2 regions of the Microbacterium sp. NPDC058342 genome follow, and region 1 is predicted to be linked to the other one. Evidence: predicted binding sites of a transcription regulator. Region 1 holds the regulator's gene; the other holds the start of a gene.

Evidence for each region. Region 1 encodes LexA, which represses DNA repair genes until DNA is damaged. Its sites were predicted from a motif close to TCGAACANNTGTTCGA; they were not measured.
Region 2: recA (recombinase RecA) is a predicted target of LexA. The motif match lies at 10,096-10,111, and genes of this name have one in related genera.

The regions. Positions count from the first base shown of each region.
Region 1 covers NZ_JBHXID010000003.1:222,985-237,596, reverse strand. Annotated here, with positions in the region: gene pheS (phenylalanine--tRNA ligase subunit alpha) at 1-355, opposite strand, end outside; gene ACFWHT_RS14950 (amino acid ABC transporter permease) at 432-1,370, opposite strand; gene ACFWHT_RS14945 (amino acid ABC transporter permease) at 1,367-2,023, opposite strand; gene ACFWHT_RS14940 (glutamate ABC transporter substrate-binding protein) at 2,081-3,001, opposite strand; gene ACFWHT_RS14935 (amino acid ABC transporter ATP-binding protein) at 3,036-3,785, opposite strand; gene ACFWHT_RS14930 (TrmH family RNA methyltransferase) at 3,858-4,664, opposite strand; gene rplT (50S ribosomal protein L20) at 4,741-5,127, opposite strand; gene rpmI (50S ribosomal protein L35) at 5,163-5,360, opposite strand; gene infC (translation initiation factor IF-3) at 5,433-6,086, opposite strand; gene ACFWHT_RS14910 (DUF1844 domain-containing protein) at 6,299-6,691, shown strand; gene ACFWHT_RS14905 (SseB family protein) at 6,838-7,632, opposite strand; gene priA (bifunctional 1-(5-phosphoribosyl)-5-((5-phosphoribosylamino)methylideneamino)imidazole-4-carboxamide isomerase/phosphoribosylanthranilate isomerase PriA) at 7,616-8,362, opposite strand; gene hisH (imidazole glycerol phosphate synthase subunit HisH) at 8,482-9,120, opposite strand; gene hisB (imidazoleglycerol-phosphate dehydratase HisB) at 9,117-9,740, opposite strand; gene ACFWHT_RS14885 (histidinol-phosphate transaminase) at 9,737-10,828, opposite strand; gene ACFWHT_RS14880 (LysM peptidoglycan-binding domain-containing protein) at 10,871-11,257, opposite strand; gene lexA (transcriptional repressor LexA) at 11,569-12,255, shown strand; gene metE (5-methyltetrahydropteroyltriglutamate--homocysteine S-methyltransferase) at 12,349-14,612, opposite strand, start outside.
Region 2 covers NZ_JBHXID010000001.1:1,374,611-1,389,222, forward strand. Annotated here, with positions in the region: gene ACFWHT_RS06220 (DUF4395 domain-containing protein) at 1-139, opposite strand, end outside; gene ACFWHT_RS06225 (TlpA family protein disulfide reductase) at 136-561, opposite strand; gene ACFWHT_RS06230 (thymidylate synthase) at 656-1,465, shown strand; gene ACFWHT_RS06235 (dihydrofolate reductase) at 1,462-1,938, shown strand; gene ACFWHT_RS06240 (SDR family NAD(P)-dependent oxidoreductase) at 1,938-2,699, shown strand; gene dapA (4-hydroxy-tetrahydrodipicolinate synthase) at 2,760-3,737, shown strand; gene ACFWHT_RS06250 (ribonuclease J) at 3,798-5,474, shown strand; gene ACFWHT_RS06255 (DNA translocase FtsK) at 5,550-8,282, shown strand; gene pgsA (CDP-diacylglycerol--glycerol-3-phosphate 3-phosphatidyltransferase) at 8,282-8,857, shown strand; gene ACFWHT_RS06265 (CinA family protein) at 8,854-9,336, shown strand; gene ACFWHT_RS06270 (helix-turn-helix domain-containing protein) at 9,517-9,825, shown strand; gene ACFWHT_RS06275 (DUF3046 domain-containing protein) at 9,842-10,063, shown strand; gene recA (recombinase RecA) at 10,311-11,360, shown strand; gene ACFWHT_RS06285 (regulatory protein RecX) at 11,363-12,082, shown strand; gene miaB (tRNA (N6-isopentenyl adenosine(37)-C2)-methylthiotransferase MiaB) at 12,144-13,694, shown strand; gene miaA (tRNA (adenosine(37)-N6)-dimethylallyltransferase MiaA) at 13,691-14,611, shown strand.

The DNA of each region.
Region 1 (14,612 bases):
GATGCCGGGCGCCGACGCGCGAGCGCGAGGCGATCGCAGTGATGTCGACCCGCTCGGCCTCCAGGCGGGCGGCGGTCTCGACCTCGACCAGCTCCGCCTCTTTGGCCGCCAGCGCCTGGGTGACTCGTCCCCGCCCCTGCCCGATGAGCTTGCCGAACGCGGCCTTGTGCTCGGGCGCGACCTGCCGCATCGACGCGTTCAGCACCGCGAGGGGCGACCCCTCGGCGACGTGTGCCGAGCGTGCCGCCCTCAGCTCTGCGGAATCGGATGCGGCGGCGATCGCCGCGAGGGCGGCGTCGACGGCGGACTCCACCGCCTCCGGCGTGATCTGGGGTGTTTCGGGAGAGTCTGACACGAGAACCGAGTCTAGCGGCGAGAAAGGCCCGCCCCGGTCGCGGGGACGGGCCTTTCGGCAGGGGGCGAATGGCGGGTCAGATGCCCGCGGCGGGCCCGGAGTTGCCCATGTCGAACTTTCCGGCCCCGCGCTGCGTGGCGATCACCTCGGTCACCGTGGAACCCTCGTGGATGCGCGGGTCGCCGCCCCCGGCGTCCGGGGTGTAGCCCTTGAGCTTCGGAGAGCGGCGCGTGCGGATCTCGAGCCACTTCGCGATGCCGGAGAGGATCAGGCACATCGCGATGTAGATGCCGCCGATGATGAGCGCGGACTGCAGGATCGGGCGCCCGGGCTGCGAGCTGAGCAGCTTGGCGTAGTACAGCAGCTCCTGGTAGGTGATGAGGAAGCCGAGTGCGGTGTCCTTCATGGTCACGACCAGCTGCGCCACGATGACGGGCAGCATCGCCCGCACGGCCTGCGGCAGCAGGATGAGCATCATGACGCCGCTCTTGCGCAGACCGATCGCGAACCCGGCCTCCCTCTGCCCCTTCGGCAGCGACTCGATCCCGGCACGCAGCGCCTCGGCGAGGACCGATCCGTTGTAGACCATCAGCGCGAGCACGACCGCCCAGTACGGATCCATGTCGATGCCGAGCGTGGGCAGACCGTAGTACAGGATCATCATCATCACGAGCACCGGGACGGCGCGGAAGAACTCCGTGATGACGGTCACCGGGACCCGCACCCAGGCGTGATCAGAGAGCCGCCCGATCGCGAGCACGAACCCGAGCGCGAGGCTCAGCACCGCCGCCAGCGCGAACGCCTTCAGCGTGTTCAGGAGCATCTGCCCGATGCTGGACCACACCAGGGTGTACGTGAAGACATTCCACTTCGTGGCGCTGAACTGGTTGGTCAGGGTCAGCCGCCAGACGAGGAACGCGATGATCGCGACGACCACGACGACGGTCGCGACGGTGAGGATGTTGTTGCGACGACGGGCGCGGGGGCCGGGGACGTCGTAGAGAACGGAGCTCATCGTGCGATCCTCCAACGGTTCTCGAGCGCGCGCTGCACCCAGGTGAGGCCCAGCACGAGGACGACGAAGATGAGCGCCACCCACAGCAGCACCTCCATCGGCGTACCGGTGCGGGTGTGCGAGTTCGAGATGGTCGACTGCAGCTGCGGGAGCACGGCGATGGAGAACCCGGCCGCCACCGTGGTGTTCTTCAGCAGGGCGATGAACACGCTCATCATCGGCGGCACGACCGAGCGGAAGGCCTGCGGCAGCACGATCTGTGTCATCACCTGTCCGAACGGCAGGCCGATCGCGCGAGCCGCCTCGGCCTGCCCCACCGGAACCGTGTTGATCCCGGCGCGCAGGGTCTCGGCGACGTACGTCGCGGTGTAGGTGCCGATCGCGAGGATCCCGAGGACCACGTTGGAGAGGGTGGGCAGCGCCAGGGCGCTGTATCCGAAGACGAAGAAGAAGAACACCAGGGTGAGGGGGGTGTTCCTCACCAGGGTGACGTACACGGTGCCGACGGCCCGGGCGATGGGCACCGGCGAGACGCGCATGGCGCCGACGATGGTGCCCAGCACCAGGGCGATGACACCGCCGAAGAAGAACACCAGCAGGGTGAAGGTGATCCCTTGCCCCCACAGGTCGAGGTTGCCGCTGATGGCGTCCACGCGCCCTGCCTCTCTCAGATGGCGGTGGGGACCCGATCGGGCCCCCACCGCTTCGGGTCACTCGACCGGGTCGACGGCCGGCTGGTCGACGGTGATCCCGGACTGGCCGAGAGTCGCGTCGAAGATCGCCTGCCAGGTGTCGCCACCGTCGGTGAACAGCGTGTTGATGTGCTCCTGCAGAGCCGAGTCGCCCTTCGGGACGCCGACGCCGTAGCGCTCCTCGGTGAACAGGCCGTCGAGGACCTTCAGCTCATCGGGGTTCTGCGCCGCGTACCCGATGAGGATCGCCGCGTCGGTGGTGACCGCGTCGACCTTGCCGCTGAGCAGATCCTCGACGCACTGCGAGTAGATGTCGTACTCGGCGGTCTCGATCTGCTTGAAGTTGTCCTTGATGTTCTGGATCGGCGTCGAACCCGTCGCGGAGCAGACCGTCATCCCGTTGAAGTCGGAGACGTCCTTGACCTCGGTCATCTCGCTGTCCGCGCGGACGAGGAAGCCCTGTCCGGTGACGAAGTAGGGCCCTGCGAAGTCGATCTGCTCCTTGCGGGAGTCGGTGATCGAGTACGTGCCGACGTAGTAGTCGATGTCGCCGTTCACCAGCGCCTGCTCGCGGTTGGCCGAGGCGATCGGCTTGTAGGTGATGTCGTCCTCGGCGAAGCCGAGGGATGCGGCGATCCAGCGTGCGATCTCGATGTCGAAGCCGCTGCGCTCGCCCGTGGTGGCGTCGAGGTAGCCGAGGTTGGGCTGATCCTCCTTGACGCCGATGACCGGTCCACCGCGCTTCTGCATGGCGTCGAACGTGGGGCTGCCGTCGAGCTGGACGTCCTTGGCGACCTCGAACAGCGCCTTGTCGCCCGCTCCGTCTCCACCGTCGCCGCCACCACCCGGGTTCGAGGGGGTGCCGCTGTTGCAGGCGGTGAGCGCGAGCAGCGCCGCCGCCGCGATTCCGATTCCTGCGAGTGCTCGTGTGCGTCGCATATCCGTCTCCTTGTGTGCTGTGGTGCGGGAAGGGTCAGTGGGTGAGGAGCTTCGAGAGGAAGTCCTTGGCACGGTCGCTCCTCGGGTTCGTGAAGAACTCCTCCGGAGTGGCCTCTTCGACGATCTGGCCGTCGGCCATGAAGACCACCCGGTTCGCCGCCTTGCGGGCGAAGCCCATCTCGTGGGTCACGACGATCATCGTCATGCCGTCCTTGGCGAGCTCGACCATCACGTCGAGGACCTCGTTGATCATCTCCGGGTCGAGCGCGCTGGTCGGCTCATCGAAGAGCATCACCTTCGGGTGCATGGCCAGAGCGCGGGCGATCGCGACGCGCTGCTGCTGACCGCCGGAGAGCTGCGCGGGAAGCTTCGAGGCCTGCTGGGCGACGCCGACGCGCTCCAGGAGAGCCATCGCCTCCTTCTCGGCATCCGCCTTCTTGAGTCCTCGCACCTTGATCGGGCCGAGCGTGACGTTCTCCAGGATCGTCAGGTGCGCGAAAAGGTTGAACGACTGGAACACCATGCCGACCTCGGCACGCAGCTCGGCCAGGCCCTTGCCCTCGGCGGGGAGCGGCTTGCCGTCGATGGCGATCGTGCCGCTGGTGATCGTCTCCAGCCGGTTGATCGTGCGACACAGGGTGGACTTGCCCGATCCCGACGGGCCGATCACCACGACGACCTCGCCCTTGTCGACCGTGAGGTTGATGTCCTTCAGGGCATGGAACTCGCCGTAGTGCTTCTGAACGTTCTCGACCACCACGAGGGCGTCTCTGCTCTCTGCCATTCGTACAGACTATGAGTACACCGCCATCGGTGCGAAGAGGCGCCCGCGTGGTTACCGTTTTGTGATGCGGGATCAGCGCGCTGCGCGCTGCGCGAAGGCGCTCTCGTACAGGCAGACGCTGGCCGCGGTCGCCAGGTTGAGGGATTCCGCTCTACCGAAGATCGGCAGCCGCAGCGCGCGATCCGCGAGCGCGAGCCCATCCTCATCGAGTCCCCTGGCCTCGTTGCCGAACAGCCAGGCCGTGGGCTCGTCGAGCAGGCCGTCGGCTCGCGCCGCGAGCAGGTCGTCGCCCTTCACGTCGGCCGCGAGGATCTGGAGGCCCGCCGCGTGGGCTCGGGACGCGACGTCGGCGAGGTCTCCGCCGACAGAGATCGGCAGGTGGAAGAGCGACCCCGTGGTGGAGCGCACGACCTTGGGGTTGTAGGGGTCCACCGTGCGGCCCGTGAGCACCACGGCATCCGCTCCCGCCGCGTCGGCGGCCCGGATGATGGTGCCGAGGTTCCCGGGGTCGCGCACCTCTTCGCAGATCGCGACGAGGCGCGGCGACGCCGAGAAGATGTCGCGCACCGAGGTCGGTGTCTGCCGGGCGACGGCGACGAGCCCCTGGGGTGTGACGGTGTCGGCCATCGACGACAGCACGTCCTCGGTGACGAACTCGACCTCGATGCCGCCGTCGGCGGCGAGCTCGCGCACGTCGGCGTGCTTCTCCCACGCGGTGGGCGTGGCGAACAGCTCGACGATCGCATCCGGGAGGTAATGCAGCGCCTCGCGCACCGACTGCGGCCCCTCCAGCAGGAACAGACCGGTCTCGGTCCTGGCGCTGCGCTTGGTCAGCTTGGCGACGGCGCGGACACGGGGCGAGCGTGGGTTCTCGAGCACGCTCTCAGTCTAGGGTGGCGGGAACGACGGAACGGGCGCCTCCCCGTAGGGAGACGCCCGTTCACGATCGGATCGATCAGGCAGCCGACTTCGGAGCGTTCACGTCCGACGGAAGAGCGTTCTTCGCGACCTCGACGAGGGTGGCGAACGCGGCGGCGTCGGTCACGGCCAGCTCGGCCAGCATGCGACGGTCGACCTGCACGCCGGCGAGGCCGAGGCCCTGCATGAAGCGGTTGTAGGTGATGCCGTTCTGACGTGCGGCGGCGTTGATGCGCTGGATCCACAGGCGGCGGAAGTCGCCCTTGCGCTTGCGACGGTCACGGTACGCGTAGACGAGGGAGTGGGTGACCTGCTCCTTGGCCTTGCGGTAGAGGCGCGAACGCTGGCCACGGTAGCCCGAGGCGCGCTCGAGGATGACGCGACGCTTCTTGTGCGCGTTTACCGCGCGCTTGACTCTTGCCATTTTCCTGGATTCCTATTCGTACGTTCGGGCGACGGTCAGCCGCGGCCGAGAAGCTTGTTGGCGACCTTGGCGTCGGCCTTGGAGAGGACCTGGTCCTGGTTCAGGCGACGAGTCCGGCGGCTCGACTTGTGCTCGAGGTTGTGGCGCATGCCGGCCTGCTGCTTCTTCAGCTTTCCGCTGCCGGTGATCTTGAAGCGCTTCTTCGCACCCGAGTGGGTCTTCTGCTTCGGCATCTTCTCTTCCTTCGTGTGGCGCCCTGGCGGGCGACGGTGGGTACCCGCACAGGCGGGAGCTGGTGGGGCGGCTCAGGCCGCGGATTCGTCCGTGGACTCGGATGCTGCGCCGGTGCTGCTCTTGGCCTCGCGCGCGGCCTGCTTGTTGGCCGTGCGGACCGCGTTCTGCTCGGCCTTGGCCTCGGACTTGTTCTTCAGGGGAGCGACGACCATGACCATGTTGCGGCCGTCGATCGTGGGGTTCGACTCGACGGTTCCGAACTCTGCCACGTCCTCGGCGAACTTGCGCAGCAGACGCACGCCCTGCTCGGGACGCGACTGCTCGCGACCGCGGAACAGGATCATGGCCTTGACCTTGTCGCCCGCCTTGAGGAAGCCCTCGGCGCGCTTGAGCTTGGTCGTGTAGTCGTGCGCCTCGATCTTCAGGCGGAACCGCACCTCCTTGAGGATGGTGTTCGCCTGGTTGCGACGCGCTTCCTTCGCCTTCTGGGCAGCCTCGTACTTGAACTTGCCGTAGTCCATGATCTTGACCACGGGCGGCTTGGAATTCGGGGCGACCTCGACGAGGTCGAGATCTGCTTCCTGGGCCAGACGCAGCGCTGCCTCGATGCGGACAACACCGATCTGCTCACCCGCTGGGCCGACGAGGCGGACCTCGGGGACGCGGATGCGCTCATTGGTACGGGGATCGCTGATGCGGAGCTCCTTAGACGTGGTTTCGGCCACCGAGGAGCTGTCTGCTTCTCGGGCGAAATCGGAGTTCTCCCCACCCGCCGACGCATTCAGACGCACCGGCTTGTGACACCCTTTCCACCGGAGTCCGGCGGGGTGTGGAACCCGGTAGCCTGGAACGGCAAGCGCGGGTGGGAATGAATCCTCTTTCGTATCAGAGCATGACACTCTGAAGCCCGCAGAAGTCTACCAGAAAGCACCACGAAGTGACGATTCCGGGATCCGATGCCGCAGGCGACGAGCGCCACGAGCGCTGGGAGAAGCAGGAGGAGGCCGCCAACGCGGCCACCAGGGACATCGCGGACGTCGCCGCCGTGGAGGTGATCACCACCACCGCCGTGCATCTGATGAGCGCCGCGGCCGTCAAGGTCGGCCTGGCCGACGACCCCTCCTCGCAGCTCGACCTCGACGAGGCTCGCAAGCTGATCAACGCCCTCGCCGGCCTGATCACCGCCGGAGCGCCCGAGATCAGCGACATGCACGCCCGGTCGCTGCGCGACGGGCTGCGCTCCCTGCAGCTCGCCTTCCGCGAGGCATCGCCGATCCCCGATCCGATCGGCAAGGGTCCCGGCGAGAAGTGGACCGGCCCGGTCACCTGAGATCCACCGCTTCTTTCGCCCTCCCGCGAACTCTTCGCGCGGAGATGTGCGCTTCGCGCGGATGATTCCGCGCCATCGGTCCGCTGGAGGCGCGCAATTCCGCGGCACGTGCTCACCGAGCGGATGGCGCCCCAGCGCGCCAGGTCTCAGCCGGCGGAACGGGTCAGCTTCACCGTCAGCGAGTCGACGAGCACGGCCATCCGGTCGTCCGAGGCCCAACGCTGTGCGAGACGCGCGAGCACCGCGTCCAGCGTCTCGCGATCGAGCCCGTCGATCAGCTCGAGCGTGACGATCAGCTCGGGGCCGCGCATGCGGGCATCCGGGTCGCCCGGTGCGACCGACACGTCGATCACGGCCAGCTCGTGCGCGATGCTCTCGCGCAGCGCCGTGAAGACCTCGGGCGAGAGGAAGCTCGGCTCCCAGGGCTGGCCCTGCGCGATCGCCCACACAGCGGGCCGGCGGAACACGAACTCGGTGTCGGATGCGGGATCCAGCACGATCAGGTCGGTCTCCTCGCCGGCGGCCGACAACGCCACGTGGACGGCCTCGACCGGGATGGGACGAGCCCGGGCATCCCACCGGCGCATGGTGTCGACCGAGGAGAACGCGGGCTGGACCCGGCGCCCGTCGGGTCCAGCGACCGTGACGATCGACAGCTCCTGCGTCTTGTCGACCTTCAGGCCGGTGGGCCCTGTGCCCTCGTCGCCCTTCTCGGCGACCAACGGGATCAGCACGCGTGCGGGCCGGAACGCGTCGACGACCTCCGCCTGCGTTGCGGTGCCGGCGCGGAAGCGCAGCAGCGCGTCCAGCAGCGTGGGGTCAGCGGAGCCGTCATCCGCGGCGCGCGCGTTCGGCTCGAAGCTCCGGCCGGCCCATGGGACGCCGGCGGAGTCGGATCGATTCGCCCCGTGCTCGCAGGCGTCGTCAGAAACCGGCGACATCCAGCGCCTCGGCCAGGGTGAACTGGCCGGCGTACAGGGCCTTGCCGACGATGGCGCCCTCGACGCCGAGCGGCACCAGCTCGCGCAGCGCCGCGATGTCGTCGAGGCTCGCGACCCCGCCCGAGGCGATCACGGGCTTCGGCGTGCGCGAGGTGATCTCGCGCAGCAGATCGAGGTTGGGGCCGCGCAGCGTGCCGTCCTTCGTGACGTCCGTGACGACGTAGCGGCTGCAGCCGGCCTCCTCGAGACGCTCGAGCACCTCCCAGATGTCGCCGCCCTCTTCGGTCCACCCCCGCGCGGCGAGAGTCGTGCCGCGCACGTCGAGCCCGACGGCGACGGCCTCGCCGTAGCGGCTGATGACGTCGGCGGCCCACTCGGGGTTCTCGAGCGCGGCGGTGCCGAGGTTGATGCGGTTGGCACCGGACTCCAGCGCCGCCTCCAGGCTGGCGTCGTCGCGGATGCCCCCGGAGAGCTCGATGTTCACGCCGCGGTACTGCTTGATGACCTTGCGCAGGATGCCCGCATTGCTCCCGCGTCCGAATGCCGCGTCGAGGTCGACGAGGTGGATCCACTGGGCGCCCTGATCGACCCACTCCCCCGCGGCGTCCACCGGGTCGCCGTAGCTCGTCTCGGTGCCGGCCTCACCCTGGGTGAGACGCACCGCCTTGCCACCGGCGACGTCGACCGCCGGGAGGAGGATCAGCGAGGGGGACTGTGCGAAGTCGTTCATGACGTCCTTGGTTCGGGGGGATTCGCTTCGTGCGAACACGAGAGACGAGACTAGCCCGGGCGGATGCGCGGTTCAACACGAGCGCGTCGGGGTGACGGGCCGACCGTCCGGTCGGCGCGTCAGACGAGCGATCCGACCCAGTTGCGCAGGAGGCGGATGCCGGCTTCTCCGGACTTCTCGGGATGGAACTGGGTCGCCGACAGCGGGCCGTTCTCGACCGCGGCGAGGAAGCGCTCGCCGTGCGTGGCCCAGGTGACCGAGGGCTGCGCGAACCGGCCGGAGACCTCGAGGTCCCACGTCTTCGCCGCGTAGGAGTGCACGAAGTAGAAGCGCTCCTCCTCGACGCCCCGGAACAGCACGCTCCCCTCACCGGCCTCCACCGTGTTCCAGCCCATGTGCGGGAGCACCGGCGCATCCAGCTCGGCGACCGTGCCCGGCCACTCTCCCAGCCCCGCCACGTCCTGCCCGCGCTCGACGCCGCGTTCGAACATCACCTGCATCCCGACGCAGATCCCGAGCACGGGGCGCCCGCCCGCCAGCCGGCGGCCGATGATCTCGTCGCCGCCGTGGGCGCGCAGCGCCTCGGTGACGGCGGCGAAGGCACCGACGCCGGGGACGAACAGCCCGTCCGCCTCCTGCGCCGCCCTGCGGTCGCCGGTGAGCTCGACGTCGGCTCCCGCGGCGGCCAGGGCCTTGACCGCCGAGTGGACGTTGCCCGACTCGTAGTCGAACACCGCGACACGGGGCGTTCGGCTCACAGCGCGCCCTTCGTCGACGGGATGCCCTCGACGAGCGGATCGGACGCCTTCGCCTGTCGGAACGCGCGCGCGAACGCCTTGAACTCGGCCTCGGCTATGTGGTGCGGATCACGCCCGCCGAGCACTCGCACGTGCACGGTCAGCGCGGCGTTGAAGGCGATCGCCTCGAACACGTGCCGCACCAGGGAACCGGTGAAGTGCCCTCCGATGAGGTGGAACTCGAAGCCGGCGGGCTCGCCCTCGTGCACGAGGAACGGACGACCGGAGATGTCGACGACCGCCTGGGCGAGCGCCTCGTCCAGCGGCACCAGGGCGTCGCCGTAGCGACCGATGCCCGCCTTGTCGCCGAGCGCCTCGCGGACGGCCTGGCCGAGCACGATCGCCACGTCCTCCACGGTGTGGTGCGCGTCGATGTGCGTGTCACCGGTGGCCCGCACCGTGAGATCGGTGAGCGAGTGCTTCGCGAATGCCGTGAGGAGGTGATCGAAGAACGGGACCGAGGTGCTGATGTCGCCGCGCCCGGAGCCGTCGAGATCGATCTCGACCTCGACCGTCGACTCGGAGGTGCTGCGGGTGCGCCGCGCCGTTCGAGGGGCCTGTGTGGTGCGGGGCTCGTTCATGAAGCCGATCCTATCGAGGCGAGTGCTTCCAGGAATGCCGTGGTCTCCGCCTCGGTGCCGGCCGTGACACGCAGGTGGCCGGGGATGCCGATGTCGCGGATGAGCACCCCCCGGTCGTAGAGCGCCTGCCAGACGGCGCGAGGATCGTCGACACCGCCGAACAGCACGAAGTTCGACCACGACGGGTGCGGGATGTAGCCCAGCGCCTCGAGCGTGGCCGAGATGCGGTCGCGCTGCTCGGAGATCTCGTCGACCATCCTCAGCATGGTCGACGAGTTGCGCAGCGCCGCGGTCGCGGCCGCCTGGGTGAGAGCGCTCAGGTGGTACGGCAGACGCACGAGGCGCAGCGCGTCGATGAACGCGGGGTCGGCCGCCAGGTACCCGACACGTGCGCCGGCGAAGGCGAACGCCTTGCTCATGGTCCGGGAGACGGCGAGCCGGGGACGACCGGTCAGCAGCGACAGCGCTGAGGGCGCCTCTTTCGGCGCGAACTCGTGGTACGCCTCATCGACGATCACGATGCCACGAGCGGCCTCGTACACGGCGTCGACGACGTCCAGTCCGAGCGGTGTGCCGGTCGGATTGTTCGGCGAGCAGAGCAGCACCACGTCCGGGTCGGCGGCGCGCACCTGCGCTGCCGCGCTCCCGGCGCTGATGCGGTAGTCGTCCTCGCGCGTTCCCGTGAGCCACGTCGCCCCGGTGCCCTGGGCCAGCAGCGGATACATGGAGTAGGTGGGCGCGAACCCGAACACGGTGCGCCCGGGACCCGCGAAGGCCTGCAGGATGTGCTGCAGCACCTCGTTCGAGCCGTTGCCCGCCCAGATCCAGTCGGCCGTCAGCCCGTGTCCGAGGTACTCGGCGAACGCCTCACGGAGAACCGTGAACTCCCGATCGGGGTAGCGGTTGACGTCGCTGAGTGCGAGGGCGACGTCGTCGAGGATGTCGCCGATCACCGCATCCGGGACCGGATGGGTGTTCTCGTTCACGTTCAGCGCGACCGGCAGAGGCGCCTGCGGCGCGCCATACGGAGTGAGCCCGCGCAGATCGTCGCGGAGGGGAAGCTCGTCGAGAGAGGTCACCTTCTCCATGGTAGAGCGCCTGCGTACGGGTCCTTCCCGCATGACGCAGCGTCAGCGCGAGTACTGCACCGGGATCGCGATCTCGGCGCCCACCTGGATCGACCCGCTGCGGAGGTTGTTCAGACGCTGGATGTCGTCGATCACGTCGCGCGGGTCGACTTCCGGGGCGACCTCGGTGGCGATCGACCAGAGCGAATCGCCGGGCAGAACGGTCACCGTCTCGAACGAGATCTCGGCCACCTCGTCGCCGGATGCCAGGGCCGAGCCGCCGGCGAGAACCGAGAGGCCGATGCCGACCACGAGCGGAGCGGCCGCCACCGCGACCAGCAGCCGGCGACCGCGCGCCGTCAGGCGCAGACGCGTCCGCTGCGCCGAACGGCCGTCCGCAACCGCCGGAACGCGAAGAAGCGCGGGGGTCGGGATGCTGATGGTGCTCATGCGGTGCTCCTCTGGTCGGCCCGCCGAAAGGCGAGGGGCGGAACTGGTGCAGCTTTCGCATCCGGCATCCGGCCGGGGACGCCGGATGCGAAGCTACGTTCCGAATGTATCTTCGAACTCGAACATCTGTCAAGAACTCTTCGAAATCCACGCCCGAAAGTTCTCGACACGCTCGAACAGATCTTCCGTTCTCGGCGAAAACTCGGATACGGTTTCGATACGGACAGCCCACCACGGGCCACCGACATTCGAATCGGACGTCCGCGAGGGCGCGGATTCACGACAGGGCCGGCACGGCAGAAGGAGCACCGATGAGCGACGACCAGACCCCGGCATCCGATGCTCCGCGCACCCGTCGGCGAAAGAACCTGAGCGCCAAGCAGATGGCCATCCTGGAGGTCATCCAGACCTCGATCGCCCGGCACGGCTATCCGCCGAGCATGCGGGAGATCGGAGACGCCGTCGGACTGAAGTCGCTCTCCAGCGTCACGCATCAGCTCGGCCAGCTCGAGCTGAGCGGGTACCTGCGCCGCGACCCGGGCAAGACCCGCGCGATGGAGGTGCTGATCGACCTGCCGGGCACGAGCACCGAGAGCCCCGCCGACACCGCGCCGGCCGTCGGCGACGCCGCGCTCGTGCCCCTGGTCGGTCAGATCGCCGCCGGTATCCCCATCACCGCGGATCAGCAGGTCGAGGAGATCTTCCCGCTCCCCCGCCAGCTGGTCGGCAAGGGCGACCTGTTCATGCTGAAGGTGAGCGGTGAGTCGATGATCGACGCGGCCATCTGCGACGGCGACTGGGTCGTGGTGCGCACGCAGCACGACGCCGAGAACGGCGAGATCGTCGCGGCGATGATCGACGGCGAGGCGACGGTCAAGACGTTCCGCCGTCGCGACGGCCACACCTGGCTGCTCCCGCGCAACTCGGCGTTCGAGCCGATCCTCGGGGACGAAGCGGTCGTCCTCGGCAAGGTCGTGGCGGTGCTGCGCGCCGTCTGAGCGCGTCGGGACGGCTTCGAAACGTCCAGACCCCTCCGGGTCGCTGGATCACGGAGGGGTCTGGACGCCATGGCGGGAGCCGGCGCCTCCGGATCAGGCCGGGACGTTCACATCCTGCCGGACGCGGTGCGTGGCCTCGACGATGTTCTGCAGTGAGGCGATCGTCTCGTCGTAGCCGCGGGTCTTCAGGCCGCAGTCCGGGTTCACCCACAGCTGACGCAGCGGCAGCTCTGCCACGGCGCGGCGCAGCAGCGACTCGATCTCCGCCACGCTCGGCACGCGCGGGGAGTGGATGTCGTACACGCCCGGGCCGATACCGTGATCGAAGCCCTGAGCGGCGATGTCCGCGACGACCTCCATACGGCTGCGCGCCGCCTCGATGGAGGTGACATCGGCGTCCAGCGCGCGGATCGCGTCGATGATCACACCGAACTCCGAGTAACAGAGATGGGTGTGCACCTGCGTGGCGGCCGCCGCGCCTCCGGTCGCCAGCCGGAAGGCGCGCACCGACCAGTCCAGATAGGCGGCCTGGTCGGCCGCTTTGAGCGGCAGCAGTTCGCGCAGCGCCGGCTCGTCGACCTGGATGATCGCGATCCCCGCCCGCTCCAGATCGGAGATCTCGTCGCGCAGCGCCAGCGCCACCTGGTTCGCCGTGTCGGCGAGCGGCTGATCGTCGCGGACGAACGACCACGCCAGGATCGTGACGGGCCCGGTGAGCATCCCCTTCACCGGCTTGACGCTCAGCGACTGCGCGTACTCCGCCCACGAGACCGTGATCGGCGCCGGCCGCGACACGTCGCCCCACAGGATCGAGGGCCGCGTCGCACGCGATCCGTACGACTGCACCCAGCCGTGCTCGGTCACGGCGAAGCCGTCGAGGTGCTCGGCGAAGTACTGCACCATGTCGTTGCGCTCGGCCTCGCCATGCACCAGCACGTCGAGCCCGAGGTCCTCCTGCAGCGAGACGACGCGGTCGATCTCGGCCCGCAGGAAGCTCTCGTAGTCGTCCTGCGGAAGCTCGCCTCGGGTGAACTGCGCACGTGCCCGGCGGATGTCTCCGGTCTGCGGGAAGGAGCCGATGGTCGTCAGCGGCAGCGCGGGAAGGCTCAGCGCCTGCTGCGCGCTCTCGCGCTGCGGGTAGGGGGCACGCGAGAAGTCCTGCTCGACGAGCCGGCGCTCCCGCACCGCGCCGTCGCGGACGCCGGGCGCATCGCGGCGGTCGTCCAGCGCCGCCGTCGCGGCATCCAGCTCGGCGGCTATCCCCGCGCGGCCCTCGCCGAGTCCGCGGGCCAGGGTCACGACCTGACCCACCTTCTGGTCGGCGAAGGCCAGCCACGACACGAGGCGCCGATCCAGCTTCGCCTCGTCGTCGACGTCGTGCGGCACGTGCAGCAGCGACGTCGAGGTGGACGCCGCGACCGCCGGAGCGCCGAGGTCGCGCAGCGCCTCCAGCTCGGCGAAGGCCCCGGCGAGATCGCCGCGCCAGATGTTGTGTCCGTCGACGACGCCGCCGACCAGGGTCTTCTCTCCCAGTTCGGGCAGTTCTGCGGGCAGTGCGCCGCGCACCAGGTCGATGCCGATCGCCTCGATCGGCGCGGCGGCCAGTGCCGGCAGCGCCTCGCCGAGATCCGCGTACGGAGCAGCGACGAAGATCGCCGGGCGCTCGGTCGCGCCGCCCAGGACCGCCAGTGCGCGACGTGCGGCGTCCGCCAGGCGCACGGTGGAGGCGGGCAGCGACTCGCTGACCAGCGCCGGCTCGTCGAGCTGCACCCAGTCGGCTCCCGCCGCCTTGAGGGACGCGAGCAGCTCGACGTAGACGGCCACGAGGTCGTCGAGACGCGACAGCGGATCGAAGCCCTCCGGCGCGGCATCCGACGCCTTCGCCAGGGCCAGCAGTGTCACCGGCCCGACGATGACGGGCCGGGTGCGCAGCCCCGCCGCCGCAGCCTCTCCCACCTCGCGGGCGAGGCGATGGCTGGAGAGGGAGAAGACCGTCTCCGGCCCGATCTCGGGCACGAGGTAGTGGTAGTTGGAATCGAACCACTTGGTCATCTCCAGTGGCGCGCGATCCCCCTCGCCTCGCGCGATCGTGAAGTAGGCGGGAAGCCCGATCGTGCCGTCCGCCTCGCGGAGGTCCTCGAAGCGCGACGGGATCGCACCGACCGTGACGGCCGCGTCGAGCACCTGGTCGTAGAACGAGAACGACTCGGGGATCGACGAGTCATCGCGTCCGAGCCCGAGACCGGCGAGCCGCTCCCTGTTCTCCGCACGCAGCTCTGCGGCGGCCGTCTCGAGCGCGTTCTCGTCGATGCGACCGGCCCAGAACGCCTCGACGGCCCTCTTCAGCTCGCGGCGGC
Region 2 (14,612 bases), on a different contig from region 1:
TGAGGACGAAGGCCGCCGTGATCGTGCCGCTGCCCAGACCGGTCAGGCCCAGGAAGGTGGCCGCGAGCAGCAGCGCGGATGTGATCCAGGCGGCGAATCGCGGTGCACGCGGGTCGATGCCGGTTGCGGGCGGGGTCATGGTGTCTCCTGGAGGGCGGGAAGGTCGCTCAGCGCCGCCTCCACGTCGACCCGGCGCGGCACGCCGTTGAAGCGGGCGAACAGGGTCGCGTCCGCATCGACGAGGAAGGTGGTCGGCGTGCTGAGCACGTGGTGGCGCCGGGCGAGATCCGGGCGGTGGGTCAGGTCGACCTCGACGAGGTCGACGGCAGCGAGCGCGGATGCCAGGCCCTGCAGCATCCGCCGCACCTGAGGGCACCGTGCGCAGGTCTCGGTGGTGAACTGCACCAGCGCTACCCGGCCCGGGCGGACGCCGAGCTCAGCGAGGTCGAGGGCGCCGGTGCCGTGCCGGCGCCGTCCGTCCCGGACTCGCCAGAGCACGCCGACGAGAACGGCGACCCCTACGAGGGCCGCCACCGAGATCAGCGCGGAGGCGAGCGGCACGCCACAACGATAGATCGGGAGCCGGCGGGCGGGCGGGGATGTGACGCCCGATGACGCACCCCGGGATGTCCTGCCCGCCGGTATCCTTGCAGGCATGAGCGCCGCCGTTCCCACGCCATACGAAGACCTGCTCCGCGACGTGCTCGAGCATGGGACGCACAAGGACGACCGCACCGGCACCGGGACCACCAGCGTGTTCGGCCGCCAGATCCGCTTCGACCTGGCGGAGTCGTTCCCGCTCGTGACCACCAAGCGCGTCCACTTCAAGTCGATCGCCTACGAGCTGCTCTGGTTCCTGCGGGGCGAATCGAATGTGCGCTGGCTGCAGGAGAACGGCGTGACGATCTGGGACGAATGGGCCGACGGCGACGGCGAGCTGGGCCCGGTGTACGGCGTGCAGTGGAGATCGTGGCCGACGCCGGGCGGTGAGAGCATCGACCAGCTCACGCAGGTGATCGACGGGATCCGTGCGGATCCCGACTCCCGGCGCCTGATCGTCTCGGCGTGGAACCCGGCCGACATCCCGCACATGGCACTGGCGCCCTGCCACGCACTGTTCCAGTTCTACGTCGCGGACGGACGGCTGTCGTGCCAGCTCTACCAGCGCAGCGCCGACCTCTTCCTCGGCGTGCCGTTCAACATCGCCTCGTACGCGCTGCTGACGATGATGGTCGCCCAGCAGACCGGTCTTGAGCCCGGCGAGTTCGTCTGGACCGGTGGCGACTGCCATATCTACGACAATCACGTGGATCAGGTCCGCGAGCAGCTCACCCGCGATCCGTACCCGCATCCGACTCTGCGCATAGTGCGCACTCCCGAGTCGATCTTCGACTACGACTACGAGGACTTCGCGATCGAGGGCTACCGGCATCACCCGGCCATCCGAGGGGCGGTCGCGGTATGACCTGGGTCGGCCTCGTCTGGGCCGAGGCGCACGACGGCGTGATCGGCGCGTCCGGCACCATGCCCTGGCATGTGCCCGAGGACCTCGCCCACTTCAAGGAGGTGACGCTGGGCGCGCCCGTGATCATGGGCCGGCGCACCTGGGATTCGCTGCCCGAGAGGTTCAAGCCCCTGTCCGGCCGCGAGAACATCGTCATCACCCGGCAGCAGGACTGGAGCGCCGCGGGCGCGCGTCGCGCGGCGGACATCGCCGAGGCCGTGCGCGGCAGGGACCGCGTCTGGATCATCGGCGGCTCGGACATCTTCCGGCAGGTGATCGGCCAGGCCGATCGTCTGGAGGTCACCGAGCTCGACCTGCAGGTCGACGGCGACGCCTTCGCCCCGCCGAGGGGCGGCTGGAGGCTGGTCGACGAGGGTGAATGGCAGACCTCGCGCACCGGCATCCGCTACCGCTTCCTGGGATACGAGCGCTGATGCCCACCGCCCTGATCACGGGAGCCAGCGCCGGGCTGGGCGCCGAGTTCGCCCGTCAGCTCGCCGCGCGTCGTGCCGATCTCGTCCTGGTGGCGCGCACCGCCGATGCGCTCGAGGAACTCGCCGCCCAGCTGCGCGATGCGCACGGGGTGGCGGTGGAGGTGATCGTCGCCGATCTCGCCGTCGAGGCCGATGTGAGCAGGGTCGCGAAGCGGGTCTCCGACCGCGACGACCCGATCGACCTGCTGGTCAACAACGCCGGCTTCGGCCTGCCCCTGCACTTCGCCGATAACGACATCGATGACGAGGTGCGCCACCTGCGTGTGCACGTCGAGGCGTCCATGCGGCTCATGCACGCCGCACTGGGCGCGATGCGCGGACGCGGCGGTCGCATCGTGAACGTGGCGTCCGTCGCCGGCTTCATCTCGCGATCGACCTACTCGGCGTGCAAAGCCTGGCTGATCGGCTTCAGCCGGTGGGCGAACGCCGAATACGCTCGCGACGGCGTCACGGTCACGGCCGTGTGCCCCGGCTTCACCCACACGAGCTTCCACGCCAGGATGGGTCTGCCTGCAGGGCAGGAGGGTGTGCCCGGGATCATGTGGCTCGACGCCCGCGACGTCGTGCGCGAGGGGCTTCGCGACGCCGCGCGGGGTCGGTCGGTCTCGATACCTTCGCTCCGGTACAAGGTCATCGTCGCGCTGTCGCGTCTGCTGCCGAGCTCGCTGACCTCATCCGTCGCCAGACGGGGCCGGGTCTGAGCGGCGTCGCGCCGTCCCCGCGTCGACATGGATGCCGGGCCGACGCGATAACCTGAGTGCATGACGCACTCGGACAATCCCTTCGGACAGGTTCTCGTCGCGCTGGTCACCCCCATGACCGCCGACGGTGAAGTGGACTGGCCCGCCGTCGAGAAGCACATGGACCGCGTCATCAGCGACGGCGCCGATGGCATCGTCGTCACCGGCACCACAGGTGAGACGTCGACGCTGACGGACGACGAGAAGCTCCGACTCGTCGAGGTCGGCAAAGACGTCTCCGCCGGACGCGCGAAGATCATCACGGGCGGAGGGTCGAACGAGACCGCCCACGCCATCGAGCTGTACAAGGCGAGCGAGAAGGCCGGCGCGGACGGCATCATGATCGTCACGCCGTACTACAACAAGCCCACCCAGGCCGGCATCCTGACGCACTTCCGCCTCGTCGCGGACGCCACCGACCTGCCGGTCATCCTCTACGACATCCCCGGCCGCACCGGCGTGCCGATCAGGTACGAGACGATCCTCCGTCTCGGCAAGCACCCCAACATCCTCGCGGTGAAGGATGCCAAGGGCGACTTCTCCGAGGTCAGCCGGGTGCTGAATCAGACCGACCTGATGTACTTCTCCGGCGACGACTCGAACGTGCTGCCGCACCTGGCGATCGGGGCGACGGGCATGATCGGCGTCACGGCGAACATCACCTCCGCGCCGTACCGCACGATCGTGGACGCCGTGAACCGGGGGGACCTGAGAACCGCCACCGCCGAGCACCAGCGCCTGGAGCCTCTCGTGCGCGCGGTGATGACCCACGTGCCGGGAACCGTCTCGGCCAAGTACATCCTGCACGGCCTCGGCCGGATCGGCAGCCCGCGCGTGCGGCTGCCGCTCGTCGGGCCGGAGGAGTGGGAGGCCGCGATCATCGAGGACGAGCTCGCTCTCGTCTCGGACGTCCCCGGCGCCGATTTCTCGAACTTCCGACCCGACCGCAACGCCGCAGCCGGCGGTGCACTGCCTAAGGTGCACGGCACCACACGATGAGCGCCGTCGCGCGCTGAAACTGCAACGAACGGGCACGCCGTGTCCGACTGAGGAGACGCCATGTCCATCCCCATCGCCGCCCCCGGACCGCTCGCATCGGGCACGCTCCGCGTGACACCGCTCGGCGGTCTCGGCGAGGTCGGTCGCAATATGACCATCTTCGAGTTCGACGGCAAGATCCTCGTCGTCGACTGCGGCGTGCTCTTCCCCGAGGAGCACCAGCCGGGCGTCGATCTGATCCTGCCCGACTTCGAGCCGATCAAGGACCGCCTCGACGACATCGTCGGGATCGTGCTCACCCACGGGCACGAAGACCACATCGGGGCGGTGCCCTACCTGCTCCGGCTGAAGGGCGACATCCCGCTGATCGGGTCGGGCCTCACGCTCGCGCTCGTCGAGGCGAAACTCAAGGAGCACCGCATCAGGCCCTTCACGCTCACGGTGAAGGAGGGGCAGCAGGAGAGGGTGGGCCCGTTCGACCTCGAGTTCATCGCGGTCAACCATTCCATCCCGGATGCCCTCGCCGTCGCCATCCGCACGCCGGCGGGCCTGGTGCTCGCCACCGGCGACTTCAAGATGGACCAGCTTCCGCTGGACGGCCGCATCACCGATCTTCGCGCCTTCGCGCGCCTGGGCGAGGAGGGCGTCGACCTCTTTCTCGTGGACTCCACCAATGCCGACGTGCCGGGGTTCACGCCGACCGAGCGCTCGATCGGCCCCGTGCTCGACCAGGTGATCGGCAAGGCGCCGCGACGCGTGATCGTGGCCAGCTTCTCCAGCCATGTGCACCGGGTGCAGCAGGTGATCGATGCCGCGCACGCACACGGACGACGGGTCGCCTTCCTGGGCCGCAGCATGGTGCGGAACATGACGATCGCCGAGCAGCTGGGCTATCTGAACGTCCCCGAGAACGTCCTGATCGACTACAAGAAGGCGCGTGACCTGCCCGACGACAGGATCGTGTACATGTCCACCGGCTCGCAGGGCGAGCCGATGGCCGTGCTGAGCCGTATGGCCAACCTCGACCATGCCATCGAGCCCGGGGAGGGCGACACGGTCATCCTCGCCTCGAGCCTGATCCCGGGCAACGAGAACGCGGTGTACCGCGTGATCGACGGGCTGACCAAGCTCGGCGCCAACGTCGTGCACAAGGCCAATGCGCGCGTGCATGTCTCCGGGCACGCCGCAGCGGGCGAGCTGATCTACTGCTACAACATCCTCAAGCCGAAGAACGTCCTCCCCGTGCACGGGGAGTACCGTCACCTGATGGCGAACGCCAAGCTCGCCCAGGACACCGGAATCGATCCGGAGCGCACGCTGATCGCATCCAACGGCACGGTGATCGACCTTCGCGACGGCGAGGCCGCGGTCGCGGGCCAGCTCGACATCGGCTTCGTCTACGTCGACGGCTCGACGGTGGGCGGGATCACTGATGCCGACCTGAAGGATCGCCGCATCCTCGGAGAAGAGGGCTTCGTCTCCGTCATCGTGGTCGTCGACTCCGCCACCGGCCGCATCATCTCCGGCCCGGAGATCCATGCCCGCGGCGTCGCGGAGGACGATCGCGTGTTCGACGACGTCGCGCCGAAGATCGTCGCGGCACTCAAGGAGGCCGCCGGCAACGGAGTGCGCGACAACCATGCGCTCTCGCAGATCGTGCGCCGCACGATCGGCCGCTGGGTCAACCAGAAGCTGCGTCGCCGCCCCATGATCGTTCCTCTCGTCATCGAGGCATAGCCGATTCGGGTGTGATCCCGCGGAAACCCGCGTCACTACGGCCGGATGTCGGTCGACGGCCGTACCGTGGAGGGCATGGCCAGGAGTACCACGAAGTCTGAGCGCGCGTCTGACGCGCCCTCGTCGCGTCCGAAGCGGCAGACGGCTCCGAGGTCGAGCGCGAAGGCCGCGCCCGCGCCGAAGAAGTACGTCGACGAAGCCGACAAGCCCCCGGTGATCGCGCGGATGTGGCTGGGCCTCGCGCACGGGGTCGGTGGGCTGTTCCGGGCGTTCGGCCCCGAGGCGCTCGAGAAGGACCAGCGACGCGACGGCTTCCCGTTCCTGCTGGTGCTGCTCGCCTGCGCCGGCGCCGTGGTGGAGTGGTTCTTCATCGGCGAGCAGGTCGCGCAGATGATCAGCGCCTACACCTGGGGTCTTCTGATCGGGCGCGTGGCGTTCGTGCTGCCCGTGCTCCTGCTCCTGCTGGCGGGATGGCTGTTCCGCCATCCGGCCTCCGTGCACGACAACGGACGCATCGGGATCGGGTTCGGGTTCTTCACGCTCGCGATGGCCGGCTTCTGCCACGTCGCATCCGGAGCGGTGGACAAGTTCGGTGTGCTCTCGCGACCCCAGCCCCGGGACGGGATGCCCGAGCTGAGCGCCGCGGGCGGCCTTTTCGGATGGATGCTCGGCGAACCGCTGGCCTTCCTCACGCCGGTCGTCGCCTACATCGTGCTGGGCCTGCTGGCAGCTCTCAGCATCCTGATCCTCACCAAGACCCCGCCCAACCGCATCGGCGAGCGGCTCGGCGACCTGTACGCGTGGATGTTCGGCGCCGAACGGCCTGTGCGGGAGGCGGCGGCGGACGAGTCCCCGCAGGACGCCGACGAGAAGGACGACGCGCTGCCCTGGTGGCGCCGCAACAAGACCGGCCGTGAGGAGGACCCCGACGACGGCGTCGACTCGCAGGCGCTCACGGCGCTGCTGGAGGAGCCGGGCAAGAAGTCGGCGTACGAGCAGGCGGTCATCGTCGACGACCAGCCCTATGACGCCGCCACCGAGGTCCTCACCGATGTCAGCGCCCTCACGGGACTGCTCGACGAGCAGAACACCACCGCGCTCCTCGACGACGAGGGCTCGACCGGTGAGCTTCCGGGCCTGGACGGCTTCGGCACCGCGGGCCCGGGAGCAAGTGGGCCCCAGCCGCCCGCGGCGCCCTACATCCTGCCCTCGCCCGGCGTGCTCAAATCGGGTCCGCCGCCCGTGGTCCGCTCGGATGCGACGGATCGCACGATCGAGCAGATCACCAGTGTGCTCGAGCAGTTCAAGGTCGACGCGAAGGTCACCGGCTTCTCGCGCGGCCCGACGGTCACGCAGTACGAGGTCGAGGTCGGGCACGGCGTCAAGGTCGAGAAGATCCTGCAGCTGAGCAACAACTTCGCGTATGCGGTGGCCTCCAACGACGTGCGCATCCTCTCGCCCATCCCCGGCAAGAGCGCGATCGGCATCGAGATCCCGAACGTCGACAAGGAGACGGTCGCCCTCGGTGACGTCCTGCGCTCGTCCGCGGCGCAGAAGAGCACGCACCCGCTCACGATCGGCGTCGGCAAGGACGTCGGCGGCAACATCGTCGTCGCCAACCTCGCCAAGATGCCGCACCTGCTGGTGGCCGGGTCCACCGGCTCGGGCAAGTCGAGCTTCGTGAACTCCATGATCACGAGCCTGCTGATGAGGGCCCGACCCGCCGACGTGCGGATGGTGCTCATCGACCCCAAGCGCGTGGAACTGACCAGCTATGCCGGCGTGCCGCACCTGATCACCCCCATCATCACGAACCCGAAGAAGGCCGCCGAGGCGCTGCAGTGGGTGGTGAAGGAGATGGACATGCGGTACGACGACCTCGCGTCGTTCGGCTTCCGTCACATCGACGATTTCAACCGTGCCGTCCGCGCCGGCGAGGTGGAGGTGCCCGCCGGCAGCGAGCGGGTGCTCAAGCCGTATCCGTACCTCCTGGTGGTCGTCGACGAGCTCGCCGACCTCATGATGGTCGCCCCGCGCGATGTCGAGGACTCGATCGTGCGCATCACCCAGCTCGCTCGTGCCTCGGGCATCCACCTCGTGCTCGCCACCCAGCGCCCCAGCGTCGACGTGGTCACCGGACTCATCAAGGCCAACGTGCCATCGCGTCTGGCGTTCGCCGTGACGAGCGTCACCGACAGTCGCGTGATCCTCGATGCACCGGGTGCCGACAAGCTCATCGGGCAGGGTGACGCGCTGTTCTCGCCGATGGGCTCGTCCAAGCCGTTCCGACTTCAGGGCGCGTGGGTCGACGAGAGCGAGATCGCGTCGGTCGTGAAGCACGTGACCCAGCAGGCCCGGCCGGAATACCGGCCGGATGTGCAGGAGTCGGCCGAGGCGCGCAAGAAGGAGGTCGACGAGGACATCGGCGACGACCTCGAGCTTCTGCTCGCGGCCGCCGAGCTGATCGTCTCGTCGCAGTTCGGCTCGACGTCGATGCTGCAGCGCAAGCTGCGCGTCGGCTTCGCCAAGGCGGGGCGCCTGATGGACCTGCTCGAATCCCGCGAGATCGTCGGCCCGTCCGAAGGTTCCAAAGCACGCGACGTGCTCGTCACGAACGAGCAGCTGCCTGCGGTGCTGGCCAAGCTGCGCGGTGACGACGCGCCGGCCGCCCAGCCGGCCGCGGCCGCACCGGCGGAGTCCGACAGGTACGCGCACGACCCGGTCGAGAAGCAGTTCGAGGACCTTCCCGTCGTCGAGAGCGAGGACGACGGCGACGAGGACGCCTGGGGCCTGACGGGACGCGACTGATGGCGATTCCGAGGCAGCTGCCCAACGCGATCACGGTCGCCCGCATCCCGCTGGCCATCGTCTTCTTCGTCCTGCTCCTGATCGCCGGGCCGGCGGGCGCGACCGACCTCGCCATGCGCTGGGTCGCGGGCGTGCTGTTCGTGTTCGCGATCTCCACCGACTGGGTCGACGGCTTTCTCGCACGTCGATATGACATCGTCAGCGACTTCGGCAAGCTGTGGGACCCGATCGCCGACAAGCTGCTCACCGGCGCGGGGTTCCTCGGACTCGCGATCCTGGGCGAGGTTCCGTGGTGGATCGTGGTCATCATCCTGCTGAGGGAGTGGGGCATCACCATCCACCGCTTCACGATCGTGCACGAGCAGGTCGTGGCCGCCGCATGGATGGGCAAGATCAAGACCGTGGTGCAGGCCGTGGCCCTCGGCTGGGCGCTGCTTCCCCTGCACGTCTGGATCGGGATGACGGCGTGGACGGTCACGACGCTCGTGCTGATGATCCTCGCGCTCGCGCTCACGGTCGCCAGCGGCATCGACTACGTCGTCGCGCAGGTGCGGGGGCGCAGGAGCGCGGCGTGACCGACGCAGAGCGATTGGTCGCCGCCGCGCGGGAACGCGGCTGGACGCTCGGCGTCGCAGAGTCTCTCACCGGGGGAGCGGTGACAGCGGAGATCGTGACGGTGCCAGGCGCCTCCGCCGTGCTCCTGGGCGCGGTCGTCGCCTACGCGACCCCGCTGAAACAGGCCCTGCTGGGTGTGGACGGCGACCTACTCGCGGAGCACGGGCCCGTTCATGCGGAGGTCGCGAGGCAGATGGCCGACGGCGTGCGCCGGACCCTCGCCGTCGACGGGCGCCCGGCCGACGTGGGCATCTCGACGACCGGGATCGCCGGACCCGATTCACCCGACGGCCAGCCGGTCGGCACCGTGCACGTCGGCGTGTGCACTCCCCGCGGGCTGCGCTCCGCTGCCCTGATCCTGACGGGATCGCGTGACGAGATCCGCATGCAGGCGCGTGACGCGGCGATCTCGTTGGCTCTCTCGGCCGTGCGGGAATAGCGTGCCCAGCACGAAGGTTGATAGGGATGTGCTCAAGAATCGACACACCAGAACGACCACCGCAACAGATCTCACAACGGAAGCACAGAGAGAAACAGTAGATTCAGCGTCACCCGGTCGGGTTAGACTGGCGATCCACTCGGACGGGACTCCGGGTGGCACCGAGGAGAGGGGGTTCCGATGATCCTTGTCAGACAGGAGATCGGCGATGTGCTGCGGGACTTCCGCCTGCAGAAGGGTCGCACGCTCCGACAGGTCGCGAGCAAGGCATCCGTCGCCCTCGGATACCTCAGTGAGGTGGAGCGCGGGCAGAAGGAGGCGTCCAGCGAGATCCTCGCCTCGGTCGCCGACGCACTCGACGTCCCCATCTCCACGATCATGCGCGAGGTCGGCGACCGCATCTCCGTCCTCGAGGGGCTGACCGGCTTCCCCGACGTGGTGCCAGACGACCTGGTCGCCTCGGTCGAGCCCGAGCTCTCTCTGCACTGAGCGTCGCGACGCGCATATGAGACGAAGCGAGTTCCTCCGCGCCGTCGAAGACGAGTTCGGCGGTCGGGCGACGTCGTTGACTCAGGATCTCGTTCTCGGCGCGCTCGGGCGCACCGCGAGCGATGCGCTGGACGCCGGCGTGGCCCCGCGTGAGATCTGGCTGGCGCTGTGCGATGAGGTCGACGTGCCCGCCGAGCGCCGCTACGGCGTCGGACGCATGGAGCCGCGCCGCAGCTGATCGAATCTGGCGACCCCGCGCCCGGCGTGTCGTCGAAGATGTGTTCGATGAGCGCGTATCGTTCTGCACAAGTGGTCGTGGTGCGATCCCTCTCCACAGAACGTGGTTCTCCGAATGCGATGTCGGTGGCCGCCTCTACGGTGATGGATGTGGCACCGGCCATGCGCCTTGTCGCAGAGTTCCTCCATCCCGGAGGGGCCGCGACAGCCTACAGGCGGCAGCATTTCGAGAGACAGAGGAGCACGTCATGCCATCAACCGACGACCGCGAGAAGGCACTGGATTCCGCACTCGCGCACATCGAGCGCCAGTTCGGCAAGGGCTCGATCATGCGACTGGGCAGCGATGAGCGCGCCCCCGTCGAAGTGATCTCGACGGGATCGATCGCGCTGGACAGCGCACTCGGCATCGGAGGGCTTCCGCGCGGACGCATTATCGAGATCTACGGACCCGAGTCCTCCGGTAAGACCACTCTCACGCTGCACGCCATCGCCAACGCTCAGCGAGCGGGCGGCATCGCCGCGTTCATCGACGCCGAGCATGCACTCGACCCCGAGTACGCCCGCAAGCTCGGCGTCGACATCGATCAGCTGCTGGTGTCGCAGCCCGACACCGGCGAGCAGGCTCTGGAGATCGCCGACATGCTGATCCGCTCCGGCGCGATCGATCTGGTGGTCATCGACTCCGTCGCTGCCCTGGTTCCCGAGGCCGAGATCAAGGGCGAGATGGGCGATTCGCACGTCGGCCTGCAGGCTCGCCTCATGTCGCAGGCGCTGCGAAAGCTGACCGGTGGACTGAACCAGACCAAGACCACGGCCATCTTCATCAACCAGCTGCGCGAGAAGATCGGCGTCTTCTTCGGCTCGCCGGAGACCACTGCCGGAGGTAAGGCGCTGAAGTTCTACGCGTCGGTGCGCCTCGACATCCGCCGGATCGAGACGCTGAAGGACGGTGCCGAGGCGGTCGGAAACCGCACCCGCGTCAAGGTCGTCAAGAACAAGATGGCGCCGCCCTTCAAGCAGGCCGAGTTCGACATCCTGTACGGCGTCGGCATCTCCCGTGAGGGCAGCCTGATCGATTTCGGCGTGGAGCACGGCATCGTGAAGAAGTCCGGGTCCTGGTACACCTACGACGGTGACCAGCTCGGCCAGGGCAAGGAGAACGCCCGCAACTTCCTGCTCAAGAACGACGACATCGCCATCGCCATCGAGAACCAGATCAAGCAGAAGCTGGGCATCGGTGTGAAGGCGGTCGCCGAGACGCCGACCGACGAGCTCGCTGAGCGTCGTCCGGCCTGATCATGACGCGTCCGACAGGGGGCGAGGAGCACCTCGCCCCCGTCATCCCCCTCTTCGGCGCGCGCGGGACCGGATCGCAGGATGATCCGGTGGGAGCGGTGCCGCGTCACACCGGTGACGAGGGCCTCTGGCGTTCGGTGCTGGCCGACGGTCCGAGGCGACACGACGCGTTCGCGGCCGACGAGAGTCCGAGTGACGGCGGCGACGCCGAGCCGGACGCCGACGAGGTGCGCCGGCGTGGTGAGGAGAGCCTGGTCCGCCGGCTGCGGGCCAAGCAGCTCTCGGTCTCCGAGGCCCGAACGGTCCTGCGCGACAATCACGTCGATCGCGAGGCGATCGAGGTGATCCTCGACGAGTTCCAGACCCGGGGCTATCTCGATGACCGGACACTGGCGTCACTGCTGGTGACCTCGGGCGTCGAGCGCAAAGGCCAGGGGCGAGTGGCGCTGTCACGGGCACTGTCGCAGCGCGGCATTCCCCGCGACATCATCGATGAGGCGTTGGAGGAACTGCCCGACGACGACGCGGAGCGCGCTCTCGAGTTCGCCCGCAGCAAGGCATCCGGGATGAGCCGTCTGGAGCCGGACACCGCGCTGCGACGCCTGCTCGGCCAGCTCGCCCGACGCGGGTACGCAGGCTCCGTCGCCATGAACGCGGCACGTACCGCACTGGGCGAGGTCGGCAGCGGCAGAAGCGGCGTGCGGTTCGTCGATTCGGACTGACGGCGGCGGGGCGGTGCCGCGCTGAGCCGCCCCGCTCCGCGGATCGTAGAATGGCAGGATCATGTCTTCTCTCTCCTCCGAACCGACGATCATCGCGCCCTCCACGGCCGCGATCGATGCCGATGGGCGCCGGCGCTCCTACGAGGTCCGCACCTTCGGCTGCCAGATGAACGTGCACGACTCCGAGCGTCTCTCCGGGTCGCTGGAGAGCGCCGGGTACGTCCCGGCGGGTGCCGGCGAGGACGCCGACATCGTGATCATCAACACCTGCGCGGTACGGGACAACGCGGCGGGCAAGCTCTACGGCACTCTCGGCCATCTGAAGTCGCGCAAGGACAAGCATCAGGGCATGCAGATCGCCGTCGGCGGCTGTCTCGCACAGATGGACCAGCAGGCCGTGCTCGACAAGGCGCCGTGGGTGGATGTGGTGTTCGGCACGCACAACATGGGCTCGCTGCCGGGGCTCCTGGAACGTGCACGCCACAACGGCGACGCTGAGCTCGAGATCCTCGAGGCGCTCGAGGTCTTCCCCTCGACACTGCCCACCAAGCGCGACTCCGCGCACAGCGGCTGGGTGTCCATCTCGGTCGGCTGCAACAACACCTGCACGTTCTGCATCGTGCCGAGCCTGCGCGGCAAGGAGAAGGACCGTCGGCCCGGCGACATCCTCAACGAGATCCGTCTGCTCGTCGAGGACGGCGCGATCGAGGTCACGCTGCTCGGCCAGAACGTCAACTCCTACGGCGTCGAGTTCGGCGACCGTCAGGCCTTCAGCAAGCTGCTGCGCGCGGCCGGTGAGATCGAGGGGCTCGAGCGCATCCGGTTCACGAGTCCGCATCCGGCCGCGTTCACCGACGACGTCATCGACGCGATGGCCGAGACGCCGAGCGTGATGCCGCAGCTGCACATGCCCCTGCAGTCGGGCAGCGACCGGGTCCTCAAGGCGATGCGCCGCTCCTATCGCAGCTCCCGCTACCTCGGCATCCTCGACCGCGTGCGCGAGCGGATCCCGCACGCCGCGATCACCACCGACATCATCGTCGGCTTCCCGGGCGAGACCGACGAGGACTTCGAGGACACCCTGCGCGTCGTGGAGCAGTCCCGCTTCTCGGGGGCGTTCACCTTCCAGTATTCGATCCGTGAAGGCACGCCTGCTGCGACGATGGAGCAGCAGGTGCCCAAGGAGGTCGTGCAGGAGCGCTACGACCGACTGATCGCCCTGCAGGAGCGCATCTCACTCGAAGAGAACCAGAAGCAGGTCGGCCGCGAGGTCGAGGTCCTGGTGTCGGTCGGTGAGGGCAAGAAGGATGCCGAGACGCACCGGCTCACCGGTCGCGCGGAAGACAACCGGCTGGTGCACTTCGAGGTGACACCGGGATCGGAGCTGCCTCGTCCCGGCGACGTCGTGACGGTGACCATCACGCACGGCGCTCCCTTCCACCTCCTCGCCGACGACCCGACCGGAGCGCCCCTGCGGATCCGGCGCACTCGCGGCGGCGACGCCTGGGACCGCGCGCAGGCGGCGTCCTGCGCCGTGCCGGCGGCCACGGGGGAGGCGGGCGCTCCGCGCGCCGTCTCGCTGGGGTTGCCGACCCTGCGCGCGGGAGTGTGACTCCGACGGCGCCCGGCCCGCGCCTGTGGGCCGTCGTCGGCGCCACCGGGACGGGCAAGAGCGATCTCGCGCTCGATCTCGCCGAGAGTCTGAGGTCCCGCGGCAACGCGGCGGAGATCGTCAACGCCGACGCCATGCAGCTGTACCGGGGCATGGACATCGGAACGGCGAAGCTCTCCGCGGAGGAGCGCCGACACATCCCGCACCACCTCTTCGACGTGCTCGAGGTCACCGAAGAGGCCGCCGTCGCCGGATACCAGCCCGCGGCGCGGGCGGCAGTGCAGGACATCCACGCACGCGGTGGCGACGCGATCCTCGTGGGCGGCTCGGGCCTGTACGTCTCGAGCGTGATCTTCGACTTCCGGTTCCCGCCGAGGGACGTCGCTGTGCGTGCGGCACTGGAGACCGAGCTCGACGATCTCGGCGCCGGAGAACTGTTCGAGCGGCTGCGGCAGCAGGATCCGGTCACCGCCGCGCGCATCGACCCCAGGAACGGGCGGCGCATCGTGCGGGCACTCGAGGTGCTCGCGCAGGGTGGCGTCACCCATGGCGCGGCTCTGCCGGACGAACCGGCGCTCTGGCTCCCGCAGACCCGGATCCTCGGCATGCACACCCCCAGAGAGGTGCTCGTGGAGCGTCTCGACCGGCGCGTCGAGCGCATGTGGCGGGACGGGATGCTCGATGAGGTCGCTCGGCTCCGCGAGGCCGGGATCGAGGGCGGTGCCACCGCGTCGCGAGCGATCGGGTACGCGCAGGCCCTGGCGCAGCTGCGCGGGGACGTCTCCGAACAGCAGGCGGTCGCCGAGACCCAGGCGCTGACGCGTCGTTATGCGCGTCGTCAGGTCTCCTGGTTCAAGCGCTATCCGGGCATCGAGTGGCTCGAGCACCCGGTGGACGTCTTGGCACTCACGGCGTGAC